2 regions of the Kocuria sp. 2SI genome follow, and region 2 is predicted to be linked to the other one. Evidence: riboswitches for the same ligand, from Rfam matches in the RefSeq annotation. Region 2 holds a riboswitch; the other holds the start of a gene.
What was found. A riboswitch is a leader RNA that binds a small molecule or an ion and turns the genes downstream of it on or off. The one in region 2 is predicted to bind S-adenosylmethionine.
Positions count from the first base shown of each region.

Region 1 (7,102 bases), on a different contig from region 2:
GGAAGTCCGATCCCCACGGAAGACCGGCCCGCGGGCTGTCCTCCGGGATCAGAGTCGACGGACCCGTGGAGCCGTAGCAGCCCCCGAGCATGTTGATGGCGACCACGAAGAAGCGGTCGGTGTCGATCGCCCGCCCGGGCCCGACCAGTCCGTCCCACCAGCCCGGTGCCTCGGCGGAGACACGGTCGAAGGAGGTGGCGTCCTCGGCGACCCGTCCGCGCGTGACATGGGTGTCCCCGGTCAGCGCATGCGGGACGAGCACCGCGTTGGAGGCGCGGTCGTCGAGCTCGCCCCAGGTCTCGTAGGCCAGCTCGACATCGGGCAGCACGGCCCCGGATTCCAGCCCGAGGTCGCCGATGCGGGCGCGGCGCAGCAGCCCCTCGGTGCGGAAGGGCTGCTGCGAGCGCGCGGTCGTGCTCTGGATGGCGGTCACCTCAGACCGATCCCCCTGCGCCGCGCGCCTTGACCGCGGCGAAACCGAGCTCCAGGTCCGCGAGGATGTCGTCGATGTGCTCCAGTCCCACGGACAGCCGCACGAACCCCGGGGCGACGCCGGCGGCCAGCTGCTCCTCCGGGGAGAGCTGAGCGTGCGTGGTGGAGGCCGGGTGGATGACCAGCGAGCGGACGTCACCGATGTTCGCGACGTTCGAGTGCAGGCTCAGCGCGTCCACGAAGGCCTGGCCGGCCTCCGAGCCGCCGTCGAGCACGAAGCCGAGGATCGAACCTGCGCCGCCGGGGACGTACTTCTGCGCACGCTCGTGCCACGGAGAGGACTCGAGCCCGGCGTAGGACACGGATTCGACGCCCTCGTGGGCCTCCAGCCAGGTGGCGACCGTCCGAGCGTTGGCGACGTGGCGCTCCATGCGCAGCGACAGCGTCTCGATGCCCTGCTCGATCAGGAAGGCGTTGAACGGGGAGATGGAGGCTCCCATGTCCCGCAGCAGCTGGGTGCGGACCTTGAAGGCGAAGGACACGTTGGCCCCGAACGGCCCGTTCTCGCCGAAGACCTCCCCGAACACGACGCCGTGGTAGGACTCGTCCGGCTCCACGAACCCGGGGAAGCGCTGCGGGTAGCGGGTGTAGTCGAAGCGCCCGGAATCCACGATGAACCCGCCCACCGAGGTGCCGTGCCCGCCCAGGAACTTGGTGGCGGAGTGGATCACCACGTCGGCGCCGTGCTCGAACGGCCGCAGCAGGTACGGGGTGGCGATGGTGTTGTCCACCATCAGCGGCACCTCGGACTCGTGGGCGATCCGCGAGACCGTCTCCAGGTCCAGGACGTCGTTGCGCGGGTTCGGGATGGTCTCCGCGTAGAAGGCCTTGGTACTGGGCCGAACGGCATCGCGCCAGGCCTGGGGATCGTCCGGATCGGAGACGAACGTGGTCTCGATCCCGAGCCGCGACAGGGTGTGCTTGAACAGGTTGAAGGAGCCGCCGTACAGCGACGGGCTGGCCACGATGTGATCGCCCGCCCCGGCCACGTTGAGGATCGCGTAGGTGGTGGCGGCCTGCCCGGAGGAGACCATGACGGCCGCGGTGCCGCCCTCCAGGGAGGCGATGCGGTTCTCGACGACCTCGGTGGTGGGGTTGGTCAGGCGGGTGTAGATGGGCCCGACCTGGCTGAGTCCGAAGCGACCGGCAGCGGTCTCGGCATCCGGGAAGACGTACGAGGTCGTCTGCTGGATGGGCAGCGCCCGGGCGCCGGTGACGGGATCGGGCTCCTGACCGGCATGGATCTGGCGGGTCTCGAAGCTCCATCCCTGAGGGGCGGAGGGGGTGGGCTGCTGTGCTGACATGTCGGCGACTCCTTGTCTTCCGGGGCCGCGGACCGAGGTCCGACGGACCCGTCGGACCGGGTGCCGTGACCCGCGCTTGCCGTGTACGCGTCGGCGCACCGGCCCGGTCCTCACCCAGGGCACCCCACCGCGGAAGGAGGGTTGCCGGCCAGCTAGCTGGGGCTTGTCGCTGGCTCTCGTGACCTGATTCCCATTCTCGGACGAGCGAGGCTCCGGCGCAAACCCGGGTTCCGTGGCCTGTGGAGCGCTCCGTCAGAACAGCAGGGGCCCGGCTAGGAAGCCGACGGCGTCCAGCAGGAAGTGGGCGATGATCAGCGGCATCACGCGTCCGGTGCGGCGGTAGAGCCACAGGAACACCAGCCCCATGACCACGTTGCCCAGCGCCGGACCGACGCCCTGGTACAGGTGGTAGCTGCCTCGCAGAAGGGCCGAGCCGATCAGCACGGCCGGCCACGTCCATCCCACCCGCAGCAGGCGATCGGCCAGGAACACGACGACGATGATCTCCTCCACGAGCGAGTGTCGCACCGCCGAGGCCAGCAGCAGGATGACCTCCCACCAGGAGGTCCCGCCCGCGTTGGTGACGATCTCGGCGGTGATCCCGAGCTGGCGGCCCGCCTGGTACAGCGCCAGGGTGCCCAGTCCCATGACGACGAAGAGCAGCGTCCCCAGGCCCAGATCTGCCAGCGGGGCTCGGCGGTCCAGGCCGATCCGGTGCAGCAGCCCACGCAGCTGACCGGCCGAGCCCGCCAGCAGATAGAGCGCCAGCAGCGGTGGAACCAGAGCCAAGAGGATCCCGAGGCTGCGGCGCAGGACGTCGAACAGGGGGAAGCCGCTCTGCGGCGCGTTCATGGAGGCCGTCGACTCGGCGATCGAACTGGTGGACAGCGTCTCGGCGAGGTTCAGGACGGACCACAGCGCGCTGGCCCCCAGCGAGACGCCCAGCACCAGCAGGATCTGCAGCCACAGATCGGCTCGCTGGGAGCCGAACGACGGCTGGGCTGGGGCCTGGGAGAGGTGTTCGGTCATGGGCTCCATTGTGGGCCAGGGGCACGACGGCAGCGGCCTGTGCTGTCGGCGCCGGTTCCTACGATGAGCGCCATGACCTCCCAGCACCCGGATCCCTCCCCCGCTCCTCCCGAGACGCCGCGCCGCGACCACGTCCGCGAGTTCCACGGCGACTCCTTCCAGGATCCGTACGAGTGGCTGCGGGAGAAGGACTCCCCAGAGGTCATCGCCCATCTGGAGGCCGAGACCGCCTGCGCGGAGGCCGCCACCGCCCAGCTGGCCCCGCTGCGCGAGCAGCTCTTCCAGGAGGTCCGGACCCGCGTGCAGGAGACGGACCTGTCGGTGCCGTGGCGGCGCGGCGACTGGTGGTACTTCACGCGCACCGTGGAGGGCGGAGAGCACTCGGTGCAGTGCCGCGTCCCGGCTGCTGAGGAGGGGTGGGAGCCGCCGCAGATCGTGGCAGGTCAGTCCCTGCCCGGCGAGCAGACCCTCCTGGACGGCAACGCCCGGGCGCAGCCGCACGAGTTCTGGTCGCTGGGCGCCTTCGACATCACCCACGACGGCACCCGGATGGCCTGGGCCGAGGACACCACCGGGGATGAGCGCTTCACGGTGCGCGTCCACGACTTCGCAGCCGACCGGACGCTCGACGACGAGATCCCCGAGACCTCCTACGGCGCCTTCCTCTCGCCCGCCGGAGACGCCGTCTTCTACACCGAGGTCGACGACTCCTGGCGGCCGTGGCGCCTGCGCCGGCACGTGCTCGGGACCCCGCTGGAGCAGGACATCACCATCGCCCAGGAGGACGACCCCGGCCTGTGGCTGGGGGCCGAGCTCTCCTCGGACCGGCGCTGGCTCGTGCTCGAGGCCGGGTGCTCCGAGTACTCCGAGGTCTCGATCCTGCGCATCGAGGAGGCCGGCGAGCAGGACCCACAGGTGGTCGTGCCGCGCGGGGCCGGCGTTCTCGCCTCGGCGGAGCCCGTGCGGATCGACGGCCGGGACGTCGTCCTGCTCCAGCACGATCGCCAGGCTCCGGATGGACGCCTGAGCCTGATCGAGCTGTCGGACCTGCCCGGCGAGTCGGCGGAACTGCCCGGCGACGGATTCCCTCCCGGCATCGACATCGTGGCGCCCAGGGAGGGACTGCGCGTGCTGGGCTTCGCCGCCACACAGCATCACCTGGTTCTCGAGGTCCGTGAGGACATCCTGCCGGGGCTGCGCATCCTGCCGCTGAAGGGACTCGGCACGGAGAGCCAGGCCGAGCCCCATGTCCTCGAGGTGCCCGGCGAGCTCACGGCTGTCTCCCTCACCGCCGCTGAGCCGGGCTCCCCCGTCCTGCGCTTCACCGCCGAGTCCTTCGTGATCCCGCGGCGCGTCTTCGACCTCATCCTGGATGCGCCGGGGACCGAGCTGCCCGATCCAGTCCTGCGCCGCGAGCAGCCGGTGCTGGGCGACTACTCGGCTGTCGACTACTCCGTGGAGCGCGACTGGGCCCAGGCCGAGGACGGCACGCGGATCCCGATCACCCTCATCCGCCGCCGGGACGCCGCGCAGCCGGCACCCGCGGTGGTCTACGCCTACGGCTCGTACGAGATCAGCATGGATCCGTCGTTCTCGTACTCGCGGATCTCGCTGCTGGACCGCGGTGCGGTCTGGGCCATCGCCCACGTGCGCGGCGGCGGCGAGCTCGGGCGGCAGTGGTACGAGTCCGGCAAGAAGGAGCACAAGCGGCGCACCTTCACAGACGTCGTCGCGGCGACCCGGCACCTGGGCGCGCGCTCGGACATCGACGCCGACCGGGTCGTGCTGATGGGCGGCTCGGCCGGCGGACTCCTGGTCGGCGCCGTGCTGAACCTGGCCCCCGAGCTGTACTGCGGTGCGGTGGCCGCGGTGCCGTTCGTGGACCCGCTGACCTCCATGCTCATGCCCGAGCTGCCGCTGACCGCGCTCGAATGGGAGGAATGGGGCAATCCCCTCGACTCCGCGGAGGTCTACTGGACCATGAAGGCCTATTCCCCGTACGAGAACGTCTCCGCCAGGGACTACCCGCCGATCCTGGCCGTGACCTCGCTGCACGACACCCGCGTCCTCTACGTGGAGCCCGCCAAGTGGGTGGCGGCCCTGCGTCACGAGAACCCGGACAAGCGCGAGCAGATCCTCATGCGCATCGAGATGGCCGGCGGCCACGGCGGAGCCTCGGGGCGCTATCAGCAGTGGCGCGACAATGCGTGGGAGGACGCCTGGGCCCTGGAGCGCCTGGGGCTGGCCTGAGCCGAAGGAATCCGCCCGTTCACGCCGCCCGGCGGTCTGAGCCGGAGGGCCGCACCCGCTCGAGCACCAGGACCGCGGGGATCAGCAGGAGACCGGCAGCGGCAGCGGCGCCGGCGGCGGCCCATGCCCCGAGGGCCTGAGCAGGCCAGCCCTGCAGCACGGCGGCGCCCGTTCCTGCGAGTCCCGCCGCCCAGCCCAGGGGCATCCACAGCGACCTGGTGCGCACGGCAGCCCAGGCCAGCATCAGGCTCAGCACCGCCACCGCGCACGCCGAGGCCGCCAGCCAGGACCAGGTGCCTGCGCTGCGCGTGAGCATGACGGGCAGAAGCCCGAGCACCGTCAGCAGGACCGAGACCGTGATCGCAGTGCCTGACGACCACCGTGCGATCGCCAGCCGCAGCAGCGCACCGCGGAACACGATCTCCAGCGCCGCCGCAGCGACCGCAGCCAGCACAGCGGCCACCGCCGGTCCGCCGAGCCTCGAGACCGCAGCCTGGCCCAGCAGCTCGGGCTGGCCGCCCTGGAGCAGCGGCAGGACCGCCGCCCCGGCGCCACCGAGCGCAGCGCCGATCACGAGCGCGCTCGCCCCGCCCAGCGGCCCGGCTGCCGCGCTGCCCCGATCCCTGGGCGCGGGGAACCCCAGATCACGCACACCCGCCTCGGCCAGGAAGAACCAGATGAGCAGCACCGCGACCGGCAGGGCGAGCGGAACCCACTGCCAGGTGGCATCCCACCGCGCCAGGCGCATGGCCAGCACATAGGAGCCGACGATCGCGGCGATCACCGCCCACAGGGCCCGGTCGTCGCCGCGGTAGTTCCAGATGGTGGTCATGTGTGCTCCTTCAGGGTGTCGTCGGGCCGGGAATGCCGATCCGGGCCGGAGTGCAGATCGCGCCCGGAAGCATGGCTCCCGGGCGCGATCGACCTTCACGAGACGGCTCAGGAGACCCCGAGCTTCTCCAGGATCAGCTCGCGGACACGGCCGGCGTCCGCCTGGCCCTTGGTGGCCTTCATGACCGGACCGATCAGAGCGCCCACGGCCTGGACCTTGCCGCCCTTGACCTTCTCGACGACGTCCGGCATCTGCGCCATGGCGTCGTCGATCGCGGAGAGCAGCACGCCCTCGTCGGAGACCACGGCCAGGCCGCGGGCCTCCACGATCTGCGCCGGGGTGCCCTCGCCCTCGGCCACGTGGCCCAGGACCTGCTTGGCGATCTTGTCGTTGATGGTCTTCTCGCCGATCAGCGACTCGACCTCGGCCACGTGCTCCGGGGTGATCCCCAGGTCCGCGATCTCCACGCCCGCGTTGTTGGCCAGGCGGGCGATCTCGCCCATCCACCACTTGCGGGCAGCTGCCTTGGAGGCGCCGGCCTCGATGGTGGCGGCGATCTCCTCGGTCACGCCTGCGTTGACGACGTCGCGGAACTCCTCGTCCGAGTAGCCCCACTCCTCCTTCAGACGCGCGCGGCGCTGGGCCGGGGGCTCCGGCAGCGAGGCCCTCAACTGCTCCACCCAGGCGGGGTCCGGGCACACGGGCACCAGGTCCGGCTCGGGGAAGTAGCGGTAGTCATCGGCATCCGACTTGGGACGGCCCGAGGTGGTCGAGCGCGTGTCCTCGTGCCAGTGACGGGTCTCCTGGACGATCTTCTCGCCGGCTTTGAGCACCGCGGCATGGCGCTGGATCTCGTAGCGCACGGCGCGCTCGACGGCGCGCAGGGAGTTCACGTTCTTGGTCTCCGAGCGCGTGCCGAACTCGGTGGTGCCCTTGGGCATCAGGGAGACGTTGGCATCGCAGCGCACGTTGCCGCGCTCCATGCGGGCATCCGAGATGTCGAGGTTCTTCACGATCTCGCGGATCGCCTTGACGTAGGCCTTGCCGAGCTCCGGAGCGCGGTCCCCGGCTCCGACGATCGGGCGGGTCACGATCTCCACCAGCGGCACGCCAGCGCGGTTGTAGTCGACCAGCGAGAACTCCGCGCCCTGGATGCGACCGGCACCGCCCTTGTGGGTCAGCTTGCCGGCGTCCT
Region 1 covers NZ_SCNB01000007.1:58,672-65,773, forward strand. The annotation lists gene metX (homoserine O-acetyltransferase MetX) at 1-433, opposite strand, end outside; gene FFS25_RS05810 (bifunctional o-acetylhomoserine/o-acetylserine sulfhydrylase) at 435-1,796, opposite strand; SAM riboswitch class IV at 1,864-1,980, opposite strand; gene FFS25_RS05815 (CPBP family intramembrane glutamic endopeptidase) at 2,049-2,834, opposite strand; gene FFS25_RS05820 (S9 family peptidase) at 2,898-5,075, shown strand; gene FFS25_RS05825 (CPBP family glutamic-type intramembrane protease) at 5,095-5,907, opposite strand; gene gatB (Asp-tRNA(Asn)/Glu-tRNA(Gln) amidotransferase subunit GatB) at 6,015-7,102, opposite strand, start outside.
Region 1: linked by a shared signal. The riboswitch ahead of FFS25_RS05810 (bifunctional o-acetylhomoserine/o-acetylserine sulfhydrylase) and the one ahead of FFS25_RS12415 (O-acetylhomoserine aminocarboxypropyltransferase/cysteine synthase family protein) in region 2 are both predicted to bind S-adenosylmethionine.

Region 2 (7,102 bases):
CCCTCGGGCGCAGCCGCTGTCGGGCGTCGCCGCTCGGGTCCCCGGTCCGTCAACGCGCTGCGCGTCGGGATTCCATCTCCAGCAGCTCCTGCTTGCGCTCGATGCCGCCGGCATAGCCGGTCAGCACCCCTGTAGAGCTGAGCACCCGGTGGCACGGCACGATCACCGACCACGGATTCCGGCCCACCCCCTGTCCCACCGCCTGGGCCATCCCGGGATTGCCGAGCTGCTGCGCCAGCGCGCCGTAGGTGGTGGTGGTCCCGAACGGGATCTCCTGCAGCGCCTTCCACACCCGCGGGCGCAGGGGCTGCGGGCGGTCGTCGAGGGCCAGCGGCAGATCGAACCCGCGTCGCCGACCGGCGTACCAGTCTTCGAGCTGCTCCTGCGCCTCGCTCAGCAGGGCATGGTCACCCTCCATGCCGAGGGTCTCGTCGTCCGGGAAGTGCTTCTGATCCTCGAACCAGCATCCCGTGATCGCAGGCCGGCCGTCGTGCGGGCCGGCAGCCACGACCATGCGCCCGAGCGGCGTCTCCACCCAGCGGTGCATGCGCGCCACGGGCTCCGGCAGCTCCATGCCGCGCGGAGGCGCAGGAGTCGGCTCGGGGATTCGTCGGGCGGCGCGCCCGGAGATGTCGAAGTCGCTCATGAGCACCATGGTGCGGTCATGTCCCCGCACGCGCAACGGCCGGGCCCTCCGCAGCGGAGGGCCCGGCCGTCGTCGTGGAATTCCGGCCGCCGCGCACGACGGGTGCCGGAGGATCCGGTCTCAGCTGAGGATCGGGATCTGCATGGGGTACTTGTACGCCAGGCCCTTGTTCGCCTGCATGGCGCCGAGGACGGCGAACACGATCGACAGGATGCCCAGGACGGGAAGCAGGAAGAGGGCCAGGCCGAGGGTGGGAATGGCCAGGATCCAGATCACGACGTTGAGCGCGAACACGATGACGTTGAAGTTGAAGGCGCCCGCGGAGGCATTGCGCACCAGCGGGTCGCGGTCCTTGAAGATGAACCAGATGATCAGCGGTGCCGCGAATCCGATCCAGCCGGCCGAGAACAGGAACAGCACCGGAGCTGCGATGTGGGAGATCAGCGCCCAGGTCCGGGCGTCCGAGGGGCTCAGCGGCTGGCCGCCCTGCTGGAAGGTGGCCTGCCCGTAGTTGCCCTGGGCCGTGTACTGCTGTCCGCCGCCCTGCGGCTGGTCGTAGGCGCCCTGGCCTCCGTAGCCCGGATGCTGGCGCTGCTGCCCGGCTCCGGGGTAGCTGTAGCTCGGCTGCCCGTAGCCCTGCTGCGCGCCGGGGTCCCCGGAGGGCTGGCTGCCCGACTGGCCCTGGTTCGGGCCCCACGACGGCTGCCCGGACTGCTGGGGGTCGCCGCCCTGCCCGAACGAGGGGGCCTCGTGCTGCTGTCCGCCCGGGGCGTTGCGGCCGTCCGATCCGGAGGCCGGGTTCTGGGGATCCTGCGAGCTCATGAAGGCTCCTTCATATGGCGCTTGCATGGGGACCCGCGCGACGGCCGAGCCGAACGCGACGAGGCTGCTGCCCCCAGTGTAGGCAGAGCCCTGCGATCGCCGTCAGGTGACGGCGATCGCAGGGCTCTGCCGGAGCCGGGGAGGCCGCCGCGTCAGTCGCAGTGCCGGATGAGCGCGCCGCCTGTCAGTCGCCGAGCCGGGCGAGCGCAGCGCCCGTCAGGCGCCGAAGGCACGCTCCAGGTCCTCGAGGTGGTCGTCGAGGTCCTCGATCCCGACGGAGAGCCGGACCAGATCCACCGGCACCGCCAGCGGCGTGCCGGCCACGGATCCGTGCGTCATCTCGGAGGGCCAGCAGATCAGCGATTCGACCCCGCCGAGGGAGACCGAGAGCTTGTACATCTTCGTGGACTCCGCGAAGCGCCGGGCCGCAGCCTCTCCGCCGTGCACGCGGAAGGAGACCATGCCACCGAAGCCGTCCATCTGCCGTGCGGCCAGCTCGTGGCCGGGGTGCTCGGGCAGTCCGGGGTAGAGCACCTGCGCCACCTCTGGGCGCCCGATGAGCCACTCGGCGATCCGGCCTGCGGTCTCCTGATGGCGCTGCATACGCAGCGAAAGGGTCTTCAGCCCGCGCGCGGCCAGGAAGCAGTCCTGGGGCCCGGCGACCGCCCCGCCGGCGAACTGCTGGAAGCCCACGAGCTCGGCCAGCGTTCCTCCGGGCGAGAAGCCGCCCACGGCCTCGACCTCCCAGGCCCGGTCCGAGACGACGACCGCCCCGCCCAGCACGTCCGAGTGCCCGCCGATGTACTTGGTGGTGGAGTGCACGACGACGTCGGCGCCGAACTCCAGCGGACGCTGAAGGTACGGCGAGGCGAAGGTGCTGTCCACGATCAGCAGCGCCCCGGCATCCTGGGCGATCTGGGCGATTCCCGTCAGATCGGCGATGCCCAGCAGCGGATTCGTGGGGGTCTCGACCCAGATCACCCGCGTGCCCGCCTCCACAGCCCCGCGGACCGCATCGAGCGAGGTGACGTCCACCGGCGTGTGCCGGATCTGCCAGGGAGCCAGGACCCTGGTGATGAGCCGGTTGGTGCCCCCGTAGCCGTCGGCGCCCAGGACCACATGGTCTCCGGGGCGCAGCACCGAGCGCAGCAGCGCATCCTCCGCCGCGATCCCGGAGGCGAACGCGAAGGCCCGCTGCCCGCCCTCGAGCGCGCACAGCTGCTCCTCGAAGGCATTGCGGGTGGGATTGGAGCCGCGGGAGTACTCGTGGCCGTCGCGCAGGACGTTGATGCCGTCCTGGACGAAGGTGGAGGTCTGGTAGACCGGCGGGATGACCGCACCGGTCAGCCGGTCCGGCTCCTGGCCGGCGTGGACGGCGCGCGTGGTGAACCCGCTCATGCCTGCACCTCCTGGCGCTGGTCGCGGCGCGCGCCGCTCGGCTCGTCCTCGGAGCGCACCGGGGCGCCGTCCGTCGACGATCCCGGGGCACCTTCTGCGGCCGGGATCTCAGCGCCGCGCGCGGCCTCGACGCGCAGCAGCTCATCGAGCGAGGACTGCAGATCGGCGATCAGGTCGTCGACCGCCTCCAGCCCGATCGACAGCCGCAGGGTCTGCCAGCTGATCCCGCCGGCCAGTCGCTGCTCCTCCGAGAGACGGCAGTGGGTCATGGCCGCGGGATGGTTGATCAGCGATCGGACGTCGCCGATGTTGGCCACCAGCTTGAAAAGCCGCAGGGAGTCGACGAATCCGGCCACTGCGGCATCCGAGCACTCCAGCTCGAAGCCGAAGACCGACCCGACGCCCTGGGGGAAGTCGCGCTCGGCGATCTCCCGATCGGCGGAGCCCTCGATCAGGGGGTGGTGCACGCAGCGCACCGCCGGATGCGTGCTCAGGAACTCGGCGATGCGAGCGGCGCTGTCCGAGTGGCGGCGCATGCGCAGGTCCAGCGTCTCGAGGCCCTGGATGATCTGGGAGGCGTTGAACGGCGAGAGCGTCAGACCCAGGTCGTGCACGAACTTGGCCCGGCACAGATGCAGGAACGGCGAGCCGCCGCGCAGCTTCTCGCACAGGCTGATCCCGCCCCAGCGCGCTCGCGGCTCGGTGAACTGCGGCCAGCGAGCGGCCTCGGCCTCCCAGTCGAATCGACCGGAGTCGATCACGACGCCGGCCAGCGACGTCCCGTGCCCGCCGAAGAACTTGGTGGCCGAATGCACCACGATATCCGCCCCGTGCTCGAAGGGCCGGTACAGGATCGGCGTGGCCAGGGTCGAGTCGACGATCACCGGGAGCCCCCGCTCATGGGCGATGCGGGAGATCGCGTCCAGATCCGCCAGCGTGGCCAGCGGGTTGCCGATGGACTCGAGGAAGAAGCCCCGAGTGTCCTCCGTGATCGCCTCCGACCAGGCCGAGGGGTCAGCGGGATCGACGTAGGTGACGGTCGCGCCGAGATCGGCCAGCGTGTCACCGAGCAGGTCGACGGTGCCGCCGTAGATCTTCTCCGAGACCACCAGGTGCTTGCCGGGGCCCGTGCTGATCAGCGCGAGCAGGGCCGCGGCGACGGCGGACTGGCCCGAGCCCATGGCCACGGCCCCCACTCCGCCCTCGAGATCGGCGACCTTCTGCTCCAGGACGGCGACCGTGGGGTTGCCCGTGCGGGAGTAGGTGAAGCCCGGGGTGGTCTGGGCGAACATGGCGGCGGCAGCCGCGTGGTCCGGGAACTCGAAGGCCGAGGACTGGTAGATCGGCACCGGCAGCGTGGCCTGGACGGGGGCGGCAGGGGCGCCCGGATCGGATCCGGCCCGGCCGGCGTGGATCTGGCGTGTGGCCAGCGACGTCGAGCTCTTGAGCTCGTCGCAGGGCGAGGACGTCATGAGAGGTGTCTTCCGTGACGGGGTGCTCTTGACCTGCACGTCCCGCCGGAGCTTGTTCGTGCGCTGCGTCAGGTGCAGGCCGCTTCGTCATCCGAACCACCCTTGAACATGGGGTTGGTGCACAGCCAAGTCGGAGCTTGGCAGCTGTGTCTCGTGAAGCCGGTCCGATACTAGCACCACACCGATCGAGCCGTCAGGACCTCCGTGCGGGCGGGACCAGCAGCAGGACCGCCGCGACCATGGCCGCCGCGCCGCCGAGGGCCAGCGGGATGCCGAGCAGGAAGCGGACCTCCAGCACGGCTGCGGAGAAGACGAGGACGGCCGCGGCGAGGATGCGGACCCACGCCCGTCCGTCCGGCGATGAGGAGCGATCGGGACTCGAAGCTCGCAGCGGCGCGGATCCGTCGGCTCGGGGCGCGGTCGAGGGCCGCTCACCCGAGGGCGATCCTCCGGCTGCGGGCCCCTCCGGTTCGGGCTCGCGGGCGACGATCCGCCCCGCCACGGCCTCCAGGACGCCCAGCGGACGCACGACCAGCAGGACCATCGCCCAGCAGAGCAGCCCGATCGGCAGGCGCCACAGCCACCACTGCGCTGAGCCGGGCACCGGATCCGGGCCGCCGAGCAGCCACCACACCGCCATCACGGCCACGATCACCGGCAGGTGCCACAGGTACAGGGTCGCGGCCCGCGAGCCGACGACCCAGGCGACGGCCTGCGCGGGACGCCATCGCATGAGCCGCTCCAGAGCCGGCGAGCACAGCTGCAGGACGCAGGCCTGAGCCGCGCCGAGGGCGATCATGCACAGCGTGGGCGGGTTCAGGGCCGACAGCCCGTCCGCACCCCACCAGGGCAGGCTCGTCAGGCAGAGCATCACCAGGACCGACAGGGCCGTGATCCCGAGCAGTCTTCCTGCCGAGGCACGAGCGAAGGATCCGTCGTGGCGGAAGAAGCCGATCTGATGGATCGCCAGCCAGACCGGGGCGAAGCCGAGCAGGCCCCACCACGGCCGCTCCGCGGCGATGCGCAGCACCTCGATCGCAGCGCTGAGCCCCACCAGCGCAGCCAGGGTGAGAACGGGCCGGCGATCGTGCAGCCCGTGCAGCAGCGGCACACCGACCAGGCACGCGGTATAGGCGCCCACGAACCACAGGTGCATCCCGAGCCCCCGCAGCGCCATCGAGGCCCAGTCGGCGGGCATCCCCACGAGCGCCGCGAGGGCGCCGGCCAGCGCCAGGGCGACCCACACAGCGCTCGCAGGCACGACCAGGCGCAGCAGCCGGGCGCGCACCCAGGCCGGCCCGCGGACGCCCTCCGCCGACTGGCGCGACCACGAGATCGCCGAGGCGCACCCTCCCACCACGAAGAACAGCGGCATGACCTGCACGAGCCACGACACCGGGGCGTACCAGGAGGCCTCGGTGGGGGCCATGACGCTGCGCAGCGCGCCCGTGCTCGGATCCGTCGTGAGCGTGACCAGGAGGATGTGGAGCACGACCACGGCGATCAGGCAGGCGACCCGAGCAGCATCCAGCGCGAGATCGCGCTGCGCAGGGATGGTCTGCGCAGCGCGCCGGCCGCGGGAGGTGCTCAGCTTCGTCACGTCTCCGATCGTCACACGACGGCGGCATCGCAGGGGGCTCGGCGGGTGCCCGGGAGCGCAGCAGCGCGATTGTGACGTCAGAGCGTCTTCTTCCGCAGGTCGGGGCATCGGATCGCCCCGATGCCTTCTGCCGGAAGGCCTCCGCTGTTACGGTTACCCAAGAGTCATTTAGATATGGCGGATCGGGCATGGATCCGCCTGGATCCGCGCTGTGGCAGGGCTGAGAGACAGCTCCGCTTCCGCCGGTGGGTCTGTACGCGGCACAGCGGATCGCCTAATCTGGACTCGGGTCGCACCACGATGACGTCGGAGACCCTTCCCCCCGCAATTCCGACGATCAGCGCAGGAGCAGCAGTGACTGTCACGAGCACCAGACTGGGCCGGCTGGGATCTCCCCAGCACCACAAGACGCCCCGCTCCCCCATGTGCCATGAGTGCACCACCGATCTCTACCTCAAGTTCCGGGTCTTCCTGCCCTCCACCCGCAAGCGCAGCCGCGTCCCGGGGCTGCGCCGGATCATGGGCCGCGTGCTGCGCTGCGCGGTCCGCCCCGGCGGACGCGTCGAGTACTTCTGCCAGAAGTGCGGCACGCAGCAGCGCCACCTCATCCCGGAGGGCTGGGAGCCCACCTCCAAGGGCCTGACCCCGTGCGATGTCCAGGACCTGGCCTCGGTGTTCATCGCCCCAGGCGAGTCCCTGCCCACGGAAGAGGTCCGCCAGCAGCTCCTGGGCCCGGAGCCCGCACCGGCCGCCCGAGCTGAGAAGACCCTGAGCCTCCGAGAGAGCCGGCTCCCGGCCTGATCCGGCCCGCGCCGGAGCCGTCGCTCTGCGCACCCGTCGGAGGCAGATGACACAATCAGGAGGTCCCCCTCCCGCGGGCGGCTTGAGCGCACCCGCCCTCGCATGCCGCTCGTTCACCGTCGGTTCATTCCGGGGTTGCAGGGTGGACGACGACCTTCTACAGCACCAGCCCGCTCGGTTCGGCGTCGTGATCCTTCCGATCCCCGCGCCGAGAGGCGCACGGAAACGGAGATGACGTGAAGATTGCGATCCTCGGCGGCGACGGATTCTGCGGCTGGCCTGCCGCCCTGCACCTCTCGGAGCGAGGTCACGACGTCATCACCGTGGACAACATGTCCCGCCGTCGGATCGACGACGAGCTCG
Region 2 covers NZ_SCNB01000030.1:15,372-22,473, reverse strand. The annotation lists gene FFS25_RS12430 (methylated-DNA--[protein]-cysteine S-methyltransferase) at 50-646, opposite strand; gene FFS25_RS12425 (DUF4870 domain-containing protein) at 767-1,468, opposite strand; gene FFS25_RS12420 (cystathionine gamma-synthase) at 1,685-2,866, opposite strand; gene FFS25_RS12415 (O-acetylhomoserine aminocarboxypropyltransferase/cysteine synthase family protein) at 2,863-4,338, opposite strand; SAM riboswitch class IV at 4,388-4,497, opposite strand; gene FFS25_RS12410 (acyltransferase family protein) at 4,532-5,938, opposite strand; gene FFS25_RS12405 (hypothetical protein) at 6,293-6,739, shown strand; gene FFS25_RS12400 (NAD-dependent epimerase/dehydratase family protein) at 6,976-7,102, shown strand, end outside.